2 regions of the Thiobacter subterraneus genome follow, and region 1 is predicted to be linked to the other one. Evidence: predicted binding sites of a transcription regulator. Region 1 holds the regulator's gene; the other holds the start of a gene.
What was found. The regulator HrcA, encoded in region 1, represses chaperone genes, less so after heat shock. The targets are predictions, from matches to a motif close to TTAGCACTCNNNNNNNNNGAGTGCTAA.

Region 1 (7,833 bases):
GCGCAACGCCGCCCCGGCATGGGCCGCCACCCGGAACTCCACGTTCTCCAGACCGAAGCTGCCTGCCTCCGGCGCCGGCACCAGCGCCACCTCGAAGCGCGCGCCTGCCATGGCCAGGGTCTGCAGGGTCTGGGTTACCTTGCGGGAGAGCTCCGCCGCGGCCTTGGCCCGTTCCGCGCTGAGTTTTTCCGCCTCGGCACGATAGCGTGCCTTAAGCGCGTCCTCGCGCTGGGCCAGGGCAGCGGCATCCCCGGCCTGCGCCAGCTCGGCCAGCCGCTCGCGCGCGCCTTCCAGCAGCGCCGGCAGGCGGTCCGGGGTGACGCGGAACCTGCGTGCCGCCCGGTGGATGGCTTCCAGCCGCGCCTCGCACTCCGCGAGGCGTTCGGGGTCCAGGTCCAGCCGCTGGCGATAGTGGTTCAAGGCATAGGCCGCCTCGCGCAACTGGATTTCCGCCGGCTCCAGGATGGCCAGCACTTCTTCCAGGGCCGGGTCGTATTGCCGCAGCTGCTGCAGCCGGTCGATCACGCCGGCCAGCTGGGACAGCAGCGACAGATCGCTCTCGGAGAGCTGTTCCACCGCCTCCCGCGCGCCTTCGATGAGACTGGCGGCATGGGCCAGCCGGCTGTGTTCCGCCTTAAGCGCAGCCCACTCCTCCTCGCTGAATTGGAGCGCCTCGAGCTCCTTCACCTGCCATTCCAGCTCTTCCCGTTCCCGGGCGAGCTGCGCCGCATCCCGTTCCGCCAGCTGCCGCTGCCGGCGGATTTCCTGCCAGTCCCGGTACAGGTCGGCCACCAGGCCGGCCAGCACATCCAGCGCCGCGTAGCCATCCAGCAAGGCACGCTGGGCCGCCGGCCTGAGCAGGCTCTGGTGGGCATGCTGGCCATGGATGTCCACCAGCCGCTCCCCCACCTCGCGCAGCTGCTGCAGGGTCGCCGCATGGCCATTGATGAAGGCACGGGAGCGGCCCGAAGCATCCACCACCCGGCGCAGCAGGCACAGACCTTCGTCGCCTGTCAGGTCGTGGGCCGCCAGCCACTCGAGGAGTTCCTGCTCCCGGGAAATGTCGAACTGGGCGGCGATCTCGGCCCGGGCACAGCCCTGCCGCACCACGGAAGCATCGGCGCGGTCGCCCAGCACCAGGGCCAGGGCGTCGATGAGGATGGACTTGCCGGCACCGGTCTCGCCGGTGAGCACGGTGAAACCGGGCTCGAAATCCAGCTCGACCCGGTCGACGATGACGAAATCGCGGACGGAAAGATGGACCAGCACGGTCAGCCGTCGCCCCCGAGAAGACCGGTGTGCCTCACAGCTTTTCCCCCCAGTGCAGTTTCTGGCGCAGCATGTCGTAATAGCTGTGGCCCTTGGGATGGAGCAGGCGCACCGTTTCCATGGATCCACTCACCTGCACCCGGTCGCCCACCTTGAGGTCCAGCCGGTGCTGGCCATCCAGGTTGGCGCAACAGTCGTCGGCATGGACGATCAGCACCTCCACCTGGGAGTGGCTGTTCACGGCGATGGGCCGGTTGGACAGGGTGTGGGGGCAGATGGGCACGAGGGCGATGGCCTCCAGGGTGGGATGGAGGATGGGGCCGCCCGCCGACAGGGCGTAGGCCGTGGAGCCCGTGGGGGAAGCGATCACCAGGCCGTCGGAGCGCTGGCTGTACACGAACTGGCCGTCGATGAACACCTCCAGCTCGATGAGCCGCCCCGCCGCCCCCTTGGACACCACCACGTCGTTGAAGGCACGGGCTTCGTGGAGGATTTCGCCGTTGCGTTTGATCACCGCATCCAGCAAAAAGCGATCTTCCACCACGAACTCCCCCGCCAGCATCTCGTCCAGGGTCTGGATCATGGTGTCGAGGGAGACGTCGGTGAGAAAGCCCAGCCGCCCCTGGTTTACGCCCACCACCGAAACGTCATGGGGCGCCAGGATGCGCGCAATGGAAAGCATGGTGCCGTCGCCGCCGAACACCACCACCAGGTCGGCGATATGGCCGATCTCGGACAGGGTCGCGGTCTCGAAGCCGGCAATACCCACCCGTTCCGCGGTCTGGGTGGCGATGATGACACGCAGCCCCCGCTGTGACAGGTGGTCCGCCAGGCGCAGCAGGGCGCTGCCGATCTCCCTGCTGTTGTACTTGCCCACCAGGGCCGCGGTCTTGAAAGGGAAGCGCATGATGCCGAAATTATAGCGGTGGCCCCACGCTTTGTCCGGGCGGCAGCGGGCGGCGTCGATGGAACTTCATAACGGGTCAGGAATCGGTAGAATCGTGACCATGCTCGACAAGCGCTCCCTCGTCCTGCTCAAGACCCTGGTGGAACGCTACATTGCGGAAGGCCAGCCCGTGGGGTCGCGCACCCTGTCCCGTTATTCCGGGCTGGACGTGTCCCCCGCGACCATCCGCAACGTGATGGCCGACCTGGAGGAACTGGGCTTCGTCACCAGCCCCCACACCTCGGCGGGGCGCATCCCCACGCCGCGGGGCTACCGCCTGTTCGTGGACAGCCTGCTCACGGTGCAGCCGCTGCCGAGCCAGGCCGTGCAGGCGCTGGAGAGCAAGCTGGACACCTCGGATCCCCAGCGCCTGATCGCCTCCGCCTCGCGCCTGCTGTCGGACCTCACCCATTTCGCCGGTGTGGTGATGGCGCCCAAGCGCAGCACCGCGGTACGCCATATCGAATTCCTGAGCCTGTCGGAGCGGCGCATCCTGATGATCCTGGTCGCCACGGACGGCAACGTGCAAAACCGCATCCTCATTCCCGCCAAGGCTTACACCGCGGCGGAACTCACAGAAGCCGCCAATTTCTTCAACCAGAACTATGCCGGCCGCACCCTGGACGAGGTGAAGCAGACCATTCAGGACGAACTCAAGGCCCTGCGCCAGGACGTCACCGCCCTGATGACCGCGGCGCTGGAGGCCGGCAGCGCGGCCCTTTCGGAAGCGGAAGGCCAGTGCGTGCTGTCCGGTGAGGGCAAGCTCCTGGAGGTTCAGGATCTGTCGGCCAACCTGGACCGGCTCAAACGCCTGTTCTCCATCTTCGAGCAGAAGACCGAGCTCATGCAGCTGCTGGCCCTGGGGCAGCAGAGTCAGGGCGTGCAGATCTTCATCGGTGGCGAGTCCGGCGTCATGCCCCTGGACGAATGCAGTCTGGTCACCGCGCCCTACGAGGTGAACGGGCAAGTGGTGGGCACGGTGGGGGTGATCGGCCCGACGCGCATGGCCTACGACCGCGTCATCCCCATCGTGGACATCACGGCCAAGCTGCTGTCCAGCGCCCTTTCCTATCACTGATGCATTATCTGCCGGAACCCCCCTATCGCCACGGCACGGTTCCCCGCGTCGGCGTGCTCCTGGTCAACCTGGGCACCCCCGCCGCCCCCACGGCGGCGGCCCTGCGGCCGTATCTGCGCCAGTTCCTGTCCGATCCAAGGGTGATCGAGATTCCCCGGGCCGTCTGGTGGCCCATTCTCCATCTCATCATCCTCAACACCCGCCCGCGCAAGTCGGCCCAGAAATACGCCAGCATCTGGACGCCGGAGGGGTCACCCCTGCTCGTCCACACCAAGCGGCAGGCGACACTGCTCAAGGGGTATCTTGGCGAGCGCACCCGCACGCCCCTGGTGGTGGATTACGCCATGCGCTACAGCGAACCGTCGGTGGAACAGGGGATCCTCCGGCTCAAGGCGGCCGGCTGCGACCGGCTGCTGGTGCTGCCCCTCTACCCCCAGTACGCCGCCAGTTCCACCGGCAGCGTGTTCGATGCGGTGGCGGCCACCCTGCAGCGGCTGCGCAACCCGCCCGAGCTGCGCCTCGTCAAGCATTTCCACGACCATCCGGGCTACATCGCCACCCTGGCGGAATCGGTGCGCGCCCACTGGGCCGCCCATGGCCGGCCGGACCGGCTCATCATGAGCTTCCACGGGGTGCCCCGCTTCACCCTGGAAAAGGGCGACCCCTACCACTGCGAATGCCAGAAGACCGCGCGCCTGCTGGCGGAAAACCTGGGGCTTGCCGCCGACGCCTGGCAGGTGACCTTCCAGTCCCGCTTCGGCCGCGCCGAGTGGCTCAAGCCCTACACCCAGCCCACCCTGGAGGCCCTGGCCCGCCAGGGCGTCGGCCGGGTGGACGTCATCTGCCCCGGCTTCGTCGCCGACTGCCTGGAAACCCTGGAGGAAATCGCCGTCGAGGCCAAGACCGCCTTTCTCGCCGCCGGCGGTCGTGAGTTCCACTACATCCCCTGCCCCAACGACCGGCCGGACTTCATCCGGGCGCTTGCCGACCTGACCCTGGGCCATCTCGCGGGCTGGCTCGACGAGGCGCCAGACCGGGCGGCCCGCGCGGCCGAGGCCTCCCGTACCCGTGCCCTGGCCCTGGGTGCGGCCCAGTAGGGCCGCCCTGCCTCAAGGGCCGCGCCGTTCTACCGTTAATTCCCTCCATCCCCCCGTGAACGGAGAGCTGCGATGCGCGTGGAGCAGGCCTGGGTCGATCTCGCGGCCCGCCATGAACGGACCGAGCGTTTCACCATGCGGGAACGGCTGAGCGTGCAAGCCGTGCCGGGGCGTGCCGCCGGGACGCCCGACCGGGTGGATCTGTCGGACGGCGGCCGGGCGGCGGCAGCGGCCGAGCAGATCCGCAAGGCCGGTGACGAAGCCGCCCGGGACCCGCGCGTGACCCTGCTCATCGCCCTGCTGGAACGCCTGACGGGCCGCTGCGTGTGCCGCCTGCGCCCTGTTTCCCAGGACACGCCAGCCCGCTCCGAGGCGACCCCTGCCGAAGGCGCAGCCGCCGGGCCCTCCTTTAGCCTGCGCTATGAACTGGACGCCGAACGGCAGCTCAAGGAGCAGGTGACGTTCCAGGCCCGGGCCCTGGTACGCACCCGTGACGGGCGCGAGATCGCGGTCCAGGTGGCGTTTTCCCTCGCGCGGGAGGAAGCCGAGCGCCTGTCCCTGCGCGTCGGGATGGGCGAGGAGGTCGCCGCCAAGGACCCCCTCGTCCTCAATTTCGCGGGAACCAGCGCCCAGCTCACGGAGGGACGGTTCGCCTTCGACCTGGATGGGGATGGGCAGACCGAGGCCATGCCCTTCCTGGCCGCCGGCAGCGCCTTCCTGGCCCTGGACCGCAACGGTGACGGCCGGATCACGGACGGGCGCGAACTGTTCGGCCCCGCCAGCGGTGACGGCTTTGCCGAACTGGCAGGCTTCGACGCGGACGGCAACGGCTTCATCGATGAGGCCGACCCGGTCTTCCGCCGGCTGCTGCTGTTCAACCGGACTGCCCAGGGCGACTGGGTGCTGCCCCTGGCCCAGGCAGGGGTCGGCGCCATCCATCTGGGGCGCATCGCCACCCCCTTCGAGACGGCCGGTGGCTGGCTGCGCACCAGCAGTTTCTATCTCACCGAGGCCGGCAGTGCCGGCACGGTGCAGCAGGTCGACGTAAAGATCTAACCCGGATTGTCCATCGGGCCGGCGCCTGTCCGGGATCCCCCTCGGGTCACCGCCCCTGCAGGGGGGCCCGGGAGGCCGGCGCGCCCCGCGCCTCACCGGGGTGCCCCCCCTCTTGAAATGGGGCCAGCCGCCCCCATACGCGATCGGAACCCTTGGAGGAACCCATGTCCGATCAGGAAACCACCCAGACGCAGAAGCAAGACCAAACCGAAGCGACCCAAAACGAACCCGCCGCCCATCCCGCACCGGAAGTGATGCCCAGCCTCGAGGAAATGCTGCGGGAGGCGGAGCGCAAGGCCCAGGAACACTACGACGCCTGGATGTACGCCAAGGCGGAAACCGAGAACGTGCGCCGCCGCAGCGCCGAGGAGGTGGAAAAGGCACGCAAGTTCTCCATCGAATCCTTCGCCCGGGAGCTTTTGCCGGTCAAGGACGCCCTGGAGATGGCCCTTGCGGTGGAGAACGCCTCCGTGGAGAGCCTGCGTGAGGGCGTGGAGCTCACGCTGAAACAGCTCAACCGGGTGTTCGAAAAGTTCCACATCCAGGAAGTCAACCCGGCCGGCGCGAAATTCGACCCCAATCTGCATCAGGCCATGGCCATGGTGGAGTCGGAACAGGAGCCCAACACCGTCACCACGGTGATGCAGAAGGGCTACCAGCTCCACGAGCGCCTGCTGCGCCCGGCCCTGGTGACCGTGGCCAAGGCCAAACAGGACTGAAACAGGGGGCGGCTTCGGGTTGAAAGCGCGCCTCAAGCCCCCATTTAGCCGGTAACCGTATTTCGAGACCACTGCAAAAGGAAAACATCATGGGAAAGATCATCGGCATTGACCTCGGTACCACCAACTCCTGCATGGCCATCATGGAGGGGGGCAAGCCCAAGGTCATCGAGAATTCCGAGGGTGCACGCACCACACCCTCCATCGTCGCCTACACGGAAGACGGCGAGATCCTGGTGGGTGCGCCGGCCAAGCGTCAGGCGGTCACCAACCCGCAGAACACCCTGTTCGCCGTCAAGCGCCTGATCGGCCGCCGCTATGACGAGGCCTCGGTGCAGAAGCACATCAGTCTGGTGCCCTACAAGATCGTGAAGGCCGACAACGGCGATGCGTGGGTGGAAGTGCGGGGCAAGAAGATGGCACCGCCCGAGGTGTCGGCCCAGGTGCTGCGCAAGCTCAAGCGCGACGCCGAAGCCTATCTGGGCGAGCCGGTGACGGAGGCCGTGATCACCGTGCCGGCCTACTTCAACGACTCCCAGCGTCAGGCCACCAAGGACGCGGGGCGCATTGCCGGCCTGGAGGTGAAGCGGATCATCAACGAGCCCACCGCGGCGGCGCTGGCCTTCGGTCTGGACAAGAAGGAAGGCGACCGCAAGATCGCGGTGTATGACCTGGGCGGCGGCACCTTCGACATTTCCATCATCGAAATCGCGGAAGTGGAAGGCGAGCACCAGTTCGAGGTGCTGTCCACCAATGGCGACACCTTCCTGGGCGGCGAAGACTTCGACCAGCGCCTGATCGACTACCTGGCTGACGAGTTCAAGAAGGAACAGGGCATCGACCTGCGCAAGGACATGCTTGCCCTGCAGCGCCTGAAGGAAGCGGCGGAAAAGGCCAAGATCGAACTGTCCTCCGCCCAGCAGACCGAGGTGAACCTGCCCTACATCACGGCGGACGCAAGCGGTCCCAAGCACCTCAACGTGAAGATCACCCGGGCCAAGTTCGAAAGCCTGGTGGAAGATCTCATCGAGCGCACCATCGAGCCGTGCAAGATCGCCATCAAGGATGCGGGCATCAAGATCTCCGACATCGACGACGTGATCCTGGTCGGCGGCCAGACGCGCATGCCCAAGGTGCAGGAAAAGGTGAAGGAGTTCTTCGGCAAGGAGCCGCGGCGTGACGTGAACCCGGACGAGGCAGTGGCCATCGGCGCCGCGATCCAGGCCGGCGTGCTGCAGGGCGAGGTGAAGGACGTGCTGCTGCTCGACGTCACGCCCCTCTCCCTGGGCATCGAAACGCTGGGCGGCGTGATGACGGTGCTCATCCCCAAGAACACCACCATCCCCACCAAGGCCACCCAGGTGTTCTCCACGGCGGATGACAACCAGACCGCGGTGACCATCCACGTGCTGCAGGGTGAGCGGGAAATGGCGGCGGGCAACAAGAGCCTCGGCCAGTTCAACCTGGAGGGTATTCCGCCCGCACCGCGCGGCGTGCCGCAGATCGAGGTGACCTTCGACATCGACGCCAACGGCATCCTGCACGTGTCCGCCCGCGACAAGGCGACCGGCAAGGAGAACAAGATCACCATCAAGGCCAACTCCGGTCTGACCGAGGAGGAAATCCAGCGCATGCTGAAAGATGCCGAGGCGCACGCCGCCGAGGATC
Region 2 (7,833 bases), 750 kb from region 1:
AAGGGCGGTGAACGCTTGAGCAGGGCGTCGAAATCGGCGGCAGCCAGGCGGTAGCAGAAGGTGTCTTCCACCGCGCGATAGACGTTGCCCACGGGCCGGTGGGCGAGCAGCGCACCGAGGGGGAAGCACTCGCCTTCCACCAGCTGGGTATGCGCCTCGCCGCCGCCTGCGCTGCTCTCGCCCACCACGGCGCCCTGCTTGATCACGTAGAAGTGGCTCACCGGCCCCTGGGCGGGATCGAGCAGCACGCCGTCCCTGGGCGTATAAACCACGGACAGGCGGGCCACCATCCATTCCAGATCCTCGCGCCGCATTTCGGAAAACGGCGCGAAGCGGGCCAGATGGGCAATGGTGGCGTTGAGCAGGCTGGCGGGCAGGGGGGCGGCTTCAGTCATGGTGTCACCTTAATGGGATCCCCCCTGGGCAGCAACCGGCGCGGCTTCCAGGGAGAGCGGCTCGGGCCGGTGCACGCCAAAGCCCTGGGCATAGTCCACGCCGAGGGCGGTGAGGTGACGCACGATCTCGTCGTTCTCCACATATTCGGCAATGGTGGCCAGCCCCATGACGCGGCCGATGCGGGCAATGGCCTCCACCATGGCGAAGTCCACCGGATCCGCGAGCATGTCGCGTACGAAGGCGCCGTCGATCTTGATGGAATCCACGGGCAGGTTCTTGAGATACGCGAAGGAAGACATGCCGCTGCCGAAGTCGTCCAGGGAGAAGGCACAGCCCACTGCGCGCAGGGTGTTCATGAGTTGAAGCGCGCGCGTCAGGTTGGCGATGGCCGCGGTCTCGGTGATCTCGAAACAGATGTGGCGCGGGTCGATGCGGTAGGAGCGAAGCTGGTCCAGCACGAAGTCGCCGAAGTCCTCGTCGCCCAGGGACTGACCAGAAAGATTGATGCTGAGGACGGCGTCCGGACACAGGGCCTCGCGGTTTGCCGCCAGCCAGGCGAAGGTGCTGCGCACCACCCAGCGGTCCAGGATCGGCATCAGGTTGTAGCGCTCCGCCGCCGGGATGAAGGCCATGGGCGGCACCAGGCGGCCGGCCTCGTCCACCATGCGCAGCAGGATCTCCCGCCGCCGGCAGGTCTGGCCCAGGGGCAGGGGATGGATTTCCTGGAAGTAGAGGTGGAAGCGGTTTTCCTCGAAGGCCCGCGTGATCTGGTTGACCCACTCCACCTCGCCCTGCCGGCGGCGCACCTCCGCATCGCTTTCCCGGTGCACGAACACCCGGTTGCGGCCGCGTTCCTTGGCCATGTAGCAGGCGGTGTCGGCGGCGGACAGGATCGCCGCCAGGTCGCCGCAGCCCGCCCCCAGCGCCACCAGCCCCATGGATACCCCGATGGTGAAGGTCTTGTCGCCCCAGACGAAGCGGAATTCCGCAATGGCCTGGCGCAGCGCCTCGGCCACGGCCTCGCCCGCCGCCACGTCGCTGTTGGGCAGCAGCACACCGAATTCATCGCCGCCCAGCCGCGCCAGGGTGTCCTCGGGCCGCAGCCGGGCCGGCAGCACGGCGGCGAGCTGGCGCAGGAGCTCGTCGCCGGCAAGATGGCCGCAGGTATCGTTCACCAGCTTGAACTGGTCCAGATCCAGGAAGAGCAACACGTGGTGTTCGCCCCTTGTGCGCGCCCGGTCGGCCAAATGGGCGAGCCGCCGCTCGAACTCGTGGCGGTTGAACAGGCCCGTGAGGGGATCGTGGCTGGCCTGCCAGGCCAGCTCCTGGGCCAGCACCCGCTCGGTGGTCACGTCCCGGAACACCACCACCGCCCCGAGGACGCCCCCCGCCTTCGCCCGAATGGGGGAGACCGTCTGCTCGATGGCGTATTCCTCGCCGCGACGGTTGAGCAGCACGGGTGCCGCCGGCGTGACAGTCGGCGGCGCATCGGCGAGCACGCCCGCCAGCAGGCCCGCCAGGGGGCGGCGGTCGCGCTCGTCCACCACCCGGTAGATTTCGTCCACCGGCCGGCCCGCCGCTTCCGCCAGGGACCAGCCGGTAAGGCGTTCCGCCATGGCATTCAGGTGGCGCACGCGCCCGTCGGCATCGGTGGTGATGACGGCATCGCCAATGGAATGCAGCGTGATCTCGGCGCGGTCCCGTTCCTCGGCCAGCGCCCGCTCCGCCGCCAGCGCCCGCCGTGTCACCCGCGCCGCGATCACGATGGCCAGGATCACCGCCGCCGCCGCCAGCGCCGCCACCTGCGCGAAGGCATGACGGTAACCGCGGCGCGCCTCGTCAAGGGCACGCGCGCTGGCCGCCTCCTGCAGGGCCAGCAGTTCCTTGAAGTGGACGTACACCGCCTGCTGGGCCGGCAGTGCCTGCTCCACGAGCAGCCGGTCCGCTTCGAACTCCCGTCCCTCCTCCAGCAGGCGCACCACCTCCTCCATGAGAGCGGTGGAGGTGCGTATCTTGACGCGGGAGGCTTCCAGCGCCACCCGCTCGGCGTCCGTCAGCGGCATGGCACGCAGGGCGTCGCGGTGGATCACGTACTGGCTGGCCAGCTCACGGAAGCGCAGCATGAGGCGGTCGCGCTCGAAGGGATCACCCGTAAGCAGCATGGACTGCACCACCAGGGCGCGCTCCCGGGAAGCAGACTGCATGGCATTGACGTGGGCCACTTTGACGTTGGCCTCGACCACGATGCGCTCCAGGCGGGTGTTGGCGGCGCGCATCTGCCACAGCGCCGTGGCGGCCAGGGCGACGAGCAGCAGGCAGACCAGGCCGAAGCCCAGGATGAGGGTGCGCGCGGAGCGGGAAACAGCGGGAGGATTGGCGGCCATGGCTGGGGATGATAGCGCGCGGGAGGCGGGATGGGCCCAGCGCCGGGCAGGATCGGCCCGCACCGGCCCCTCCACACCGTCCCGTTGTGCGAATAGCGGCAGGCAGCCGGCAGGCTTGAGGCCGCTCAAAAAACAAACCCCGCCGCAGCGGGGTTTGTCCGGACCATCCGTTGGGCGGTTACATCATGTCCATGCCGCCCATGCCGCCCATGCCGCCGCCGGCAGGGGCCGGCTTGTCTTCCGGCAGCTCGGCCACCATGCAGTCGGTGGTGAGCATCAGACCGGCCACGGAGGCGGCATTCTGCAGGGCCGTGCGGGTCACCTTGGTGGGATCCAGCACGCCCATCTCCATCATGTCGCCATACTCGCCGGTCTGGGCGTTGTAGCCGAAATTGCCCTTGCCCTCGACCACCTTGTTGACCACCACGGAGGGCTCGTCACCACAGTTGGCCACGATCTGGCGCAGGGGCTCCTGCATGGCGCGCAGCACGATCTTGATGCCGGCATCCTGGTCGTGGTTGTCGCCCTTGAGCTTGGACACCGCTTCCACGCAGCGCAGCAGGGCCACACCGCCGCCCGGCACGATGCCCTCTTCCACCGCCGCGCGGGTGGCGTGCAGGGCGTCTTCCACGCGGGCTTTCTTTTCCTTCATCTCGACCTCGGTGGCAGCGCCCACCTTGATCACCGCCACACCGCCGGCGAGCTTGGCCACCCGCTCCTGCAGCTTCTCCTTGTCGTAGTCGCTGGTGGCTTCCTCGATCTGCTTGCGGATCTGCTTGACCCGGGCCTGGATCGCCTCGGCCTTGCCGGCACCGTCGATGATGGTGGTGTGTTCCTTGGCCACCTCGATGCGCTTGGCCTGGCCCAGATCGGCGAGGGTGGCCTTCTCGAGGGACAGGCCCACTTCCTCGGCGATCACCGTGCCGCCGGTGAGGATGGCGATGTCCTCGAGCATGGCCTTGCGCCGGTCACCGAAGCCCGGGGCCTTGACCGCGCAGGTTTTGAGAATGCCGCGGATGTTGTTCACCACCAGGGTGGCGAGCGCCTCGCCTTCCACGTCCTCGGCGATGATGAGCAGCGGACGGCCCGCCTTGGCCACCTGCTCCAGGATGGGCAGCAGGTCGCGGATGCTGGAGATCTTCTTGTCGTGCAGCAGCACGAAGGGGTTTTCCAGCACGGCGAGCTGACGGTCCGGATTGTTGATGAAGTAGGGGGAGAGATAGCCCCGGTCGAACTGCATGCCCTCCACCACTTCCAGCTCGTTGTCGAGACCCGAGCCGTCCTCCACCGTGATCACGCCTTCCTTGCCCACCTTTTCCATGGCATCGGCGATGATCTTGCCGATGGATTCGTCGGAGTTGGCGGAAATGGAACCCACCTGGGCGATTTCCTTGCTGGTGGTGCAGGGCTTGGAAATCTTCTTGAGCTCCTCCACGGTGGCGGCGACGGCCTTGTCGATGCCGCGCTTGAGGTCCATGGGGTTCATGCCGGCGGCGACATACTTCATGCCTTCCTTGAGAATCGCCTGGGCCAGCACGGTGGCGGTGGTGGTGCCGTCACCGGCCACATCGGAAGTCTTGGAAGCGACTTCCTTCACCATCTGGGCGCCCATGTTCTCGAACTTGTCCTTGAGCTCGATTTCCTTGGCCACGGACACGCCGTCCTTGGTGATGGTGGGCGCACCGAAGGAACGCTCCAGCACCACGTTGCGGCCCTTGGGACCCAGCGTCACCTTCACCGCGTCCGCCAGAATGTTCACGCCGGCGACCATCTTGTGGCGGGCGACATCGCCGAATTTCACGTCTTTAGCAGCCATTTGATTCTCCTGAATTCAAAATCGTGGAACGCAAGGGCGGAGAGGTGGCACGGCAAACCGGCAGGTCCCCGCACTTCGCGTCTTTGCGTGGGATAGCGGTTACTTCTCGATCACGCCCATGATGTCTTCTTCGCGCATCACGAGCAGTTCCTCGCCCTCCACCTTGACGGTTTGGCCGGCGTACTTGCCGAACAGGACACGGTCGCCCACCTTCACGTCCATGGGAATGAGCTTGCCGGAGTCGTCCCGCTTGCCGGGGCCCACGGCGATGACTTCACCCTGGTCCGGTTTCTCCGCGGCGGTGTCCGGAATGACGATGCCGGAGGCGGTCTTGCGTTCCTCCTCCACACGCTTGACGATCACGCGGTCATGCAGGGGTCGGATTTTCATGCTTCGGTCTCCTGAAGTTTTGCGTTGAAACGGGGAATCCGGATCGGCCGGCCTCAAACCTGCGCCCGGGCATGTCGCCCAGGAGTCCGGGCCGGCGGGGCGGCTCGTAGCCACAGCGCGCCGGAATTGTTAGCACTCGGGCGCGAGGAGTGCTAATGATAGGGGCGACCCTTCGAAAGTTCAAGCGCCGGCACGGGCGCACGGCCCTCGGCGGCAGGAGCGACGTTGGGAGGTAATCGCAGAAGCAGCCCTGGCCGTCCGGCGGTTGGCGGCGGGGCATCTCGCTGGGTGAGTTCCCGCTGACCGTTCGCTTCGGTGGCGGCCGCCCCACCGGGCCGTTGCGGTTCTTTATCAGCCCATGGGGCACACGACACAGCCCTTGGCCCCCTGCCAGGCGCCCGGAACGGATCCTGAAGAGGATTTGCGGCAGCATCGCCTGCAATGGCCGCTCCGGCGGTACCGGCCTTGGGTTATTCCCAGGGGCTGTCCAGGCTACCGGGACCACCGCACACCTCACCAGCCCGCCGGTAGTCCCTCTGAGTCAGAATAGTTGTCGCCTCGACAGAATCTGAAACCTGGGGGCGATAAGGGAAGAACAAAGTGGCCAGATACGGACAAGCATTCAAGGACAAAGCGGTAGCACGGTTGTTGCCCCCGGAGAGCGCATCGGTGGAGACGGTTTCCCGCGAACTGAGTATTTCAACGGCGACGCTGGAGAGGTGGCGCGCGGATGCCCTGTCCAAGCCCGCTCGCACACGGGCCTGGACAGGGCCGGCCCGATTCGAGGCCGTGCTGGTCACCGCCGCAATGGATGAAGCCAGCAAGAGCGCCTGGTGCCGCGAGAACGGCGTGTATCCGCAGGAACTCGAGCAATGGCGTGCAGCGGCGACACAAGCGCTGGCCGACCCCGAGGACACCGCGCGGCTCGGCCTCCGCGACAAGAAGGCCGACCGGCGACGTATCAAGGAACTCGAGCGCGAGCTGCGCCGCAAGGAGAAGGCCTTGGCCGAAGCCGCCGCGCTGCTGGTGCTGTCAAAAAAGCTCGAGGCGATCTTTCCAAAGGACAAGGACGAGGACGCATGATCGGCCGGGAAGATCGCCAAACAATCGTCCGCCACATCGACACCGCACATGCCGCGGGGGCGCGCCTGCGCCCGGCATGCGAGGTTGCTGGCATCACCGTGCGCACCCTGCAACGCTGGAAGGCCGAGGACGGCCTGCGCGTCGGCGATCGCCGGCCCATGGCCAAGCGCCCGACACCCGCCCATGCGCTCACCGAAGAGGAGCGCGCCCGCATCCTGGCGGTGGCCAACGAGGCGCGTTTCGCCGACCAACCCCCCGCGCGCATCGTGCCGACGCTCGCCGACGAAGGGATCTATATCGCCAGCGAATCGAGCTTCCAGCGCGTGCTGCGCGCCCACGGGCAGACGCGCCACCGGGGCCGGGCTCGTGCGCCTCAGCGTTCGCGCCCGCCAACCACCCATGTCGCGACCGCGCCAGGCCAGGTCTGGTGCTGGGACATGACTTACCTGCCCACGCAGGTGCAGGGGCGTTGGTTCCACCTTTACCTGATCCTGGATCTCTACAGCCGCAAGATCGTCGGATGGGAAATCCATGCGGCTGACCACGCCGACCACGCGGTGAGCCTGCTCAAGCGCACCGCGCTGGCCGAAGGCGTCCACGCGATGATCGACAAACCCGTGCTTCACGGCGATAACGGCAGCACGCTCAAGGCCACCACGGTGCTTGCCATGCTGCACTGGCTGGGTGTCAAACCCTCTTACTCGCGCCCGCGCGTCTCCGACGACAACGCCTTCGTCGAGTCGCTGTTCAAAACGGCCAAGTATCGCCCCGAATTCCCGGCGCGGGGCTTTGCCACCCTTGAAGAGGCCCGCCGCTGGGGGCGGGACTTCGTGCACTGGTACAACTTCGAGCACCGCCACAGTGGCATCCGCTACGTCACGCCGGCGCAGCGACACGCGTTGGAGGACCAGGCCATCCTGGCCAAACGCCATCAGACGTATCTCCAGGCCCGCGCGCGCCATCCTGCGCGCTGGTCCGGGGAGGTTCGCGACTGGACACCGGTCGGTGCGGTCACGCTCAATCCGGAGCGTAATGCTGTCGTGCGCGGCCACGTACATGCCGAAGATACAGGGCAGTTTGTTGCATGAATCAGGCGACAACTAGCTTGACTTGTTCCGTAGTGCGGGGGGAAATTTGCAGAGAGAAAGATGCACAACTCCCTGCCCACCCAGCCAGTCTTGGTCAGAATGCCGTCGCCATCAAAGTCGAAGTCGATGTGGGCGGGGTAGCCCACTGCCTCCCAGCCGTCGCTGTCGAGGTCCAGGATGAAGGGGTCCCGGGGCCAGCGCCAGGGTTTGGCATCCCGATACCGACCCGTCGTCAAATCAAATAGAGGATCGAGATATGCGTTCCGGCTGATCCATTCACGAAGCTCTTTCAATCCCCATTCCGCCAGGGTGCCTAATCCCGCATCTCGTAGACTTTTCTTCGCGGCCTGATCCTTCAAGTAATCTTGGAATGATTTGTCCTTGCGGAGTGAATCAAATACACGATCGAGACCAGTTTTGGTGAGAGCCTTGTCGAGAAACCAAAGCGGTATGCCAATTCCAACGGCCTCAGCCAGCTTCGTTGCAGCATCATAAGCCGCTTGCTCGCGAGCATTTGGATCAGCCGTGTTTTGGACAATCTCAGCTGCATCAGCCACCTCTTTCAGTTTGGTGGCCACCCATGCAAGGGACCCTGCTTTGTGTAACGCGCTCAAGCTTTACCTCCACGAAAAACGATATAAGCCGCCGACAAGAATTCATCGAAAACATTAACTAT

Region 2: the regulator HrcA is predicted to act here: its motif matches at 5,116-5,142, upstream of groES (co-chaperone GroES).

What each region holds. Positions count from the first base shown of each region.
Region 1 is NZ_AP042402.1:660,264-668,096, forward strand. Features, by position in the region: gene recN (DNA repair protein RecN) at 1-1,269, opposite strand, end outside; gene ACZ42P_RS03435 (NAD kinase) at 1,304-2,176, opposite strand; gene hrcA (heat-inducible transcriptional repressor HrcA) at 2,277-3,293, shown strand; gene hemH (ferrochelatase) at 3,293-4,390, shown strand; gene ACZ42P_RS03450 (hypothetical protein) at 4,463-5,446, shown strand; gene grpE (nucleotide exchange factor GrpE) at 5,611-6,165, shown strand; gene dnaK (molecular chaperone DnaK) at 6,255-7,833, shown strand, end outside.
Region 2 is NZ_AP042402.1:1,412,361-1,420,193, forward strand. Features, by position in the region: gene ACZ42P_RS07075 (DUF294 nucleotidyltransferase-like domain-containing protein) at 1-395, opposite strand, end outside; gene ACZ42P_RS07080 (EAL domain-containing protein) at 405-2,780, opposite strand; gene groL (chaperonin GroEL) at 2,959-4,596, opposite strand; gene groES (co-chaperone GroES) at 4,696-4,986, opposite strand; one part of gene ACZ42P_RS07095 (IS3 family transposase) at 5,587-6,019, shown strand; one part of gene ACZ42P_RS07095 (IS3 family transposase) at 6,019-7,157, shown strand; gene ACZ42P_RS07100 (hypothetical protein) at 7,768-7,833, opposite strand, start outside.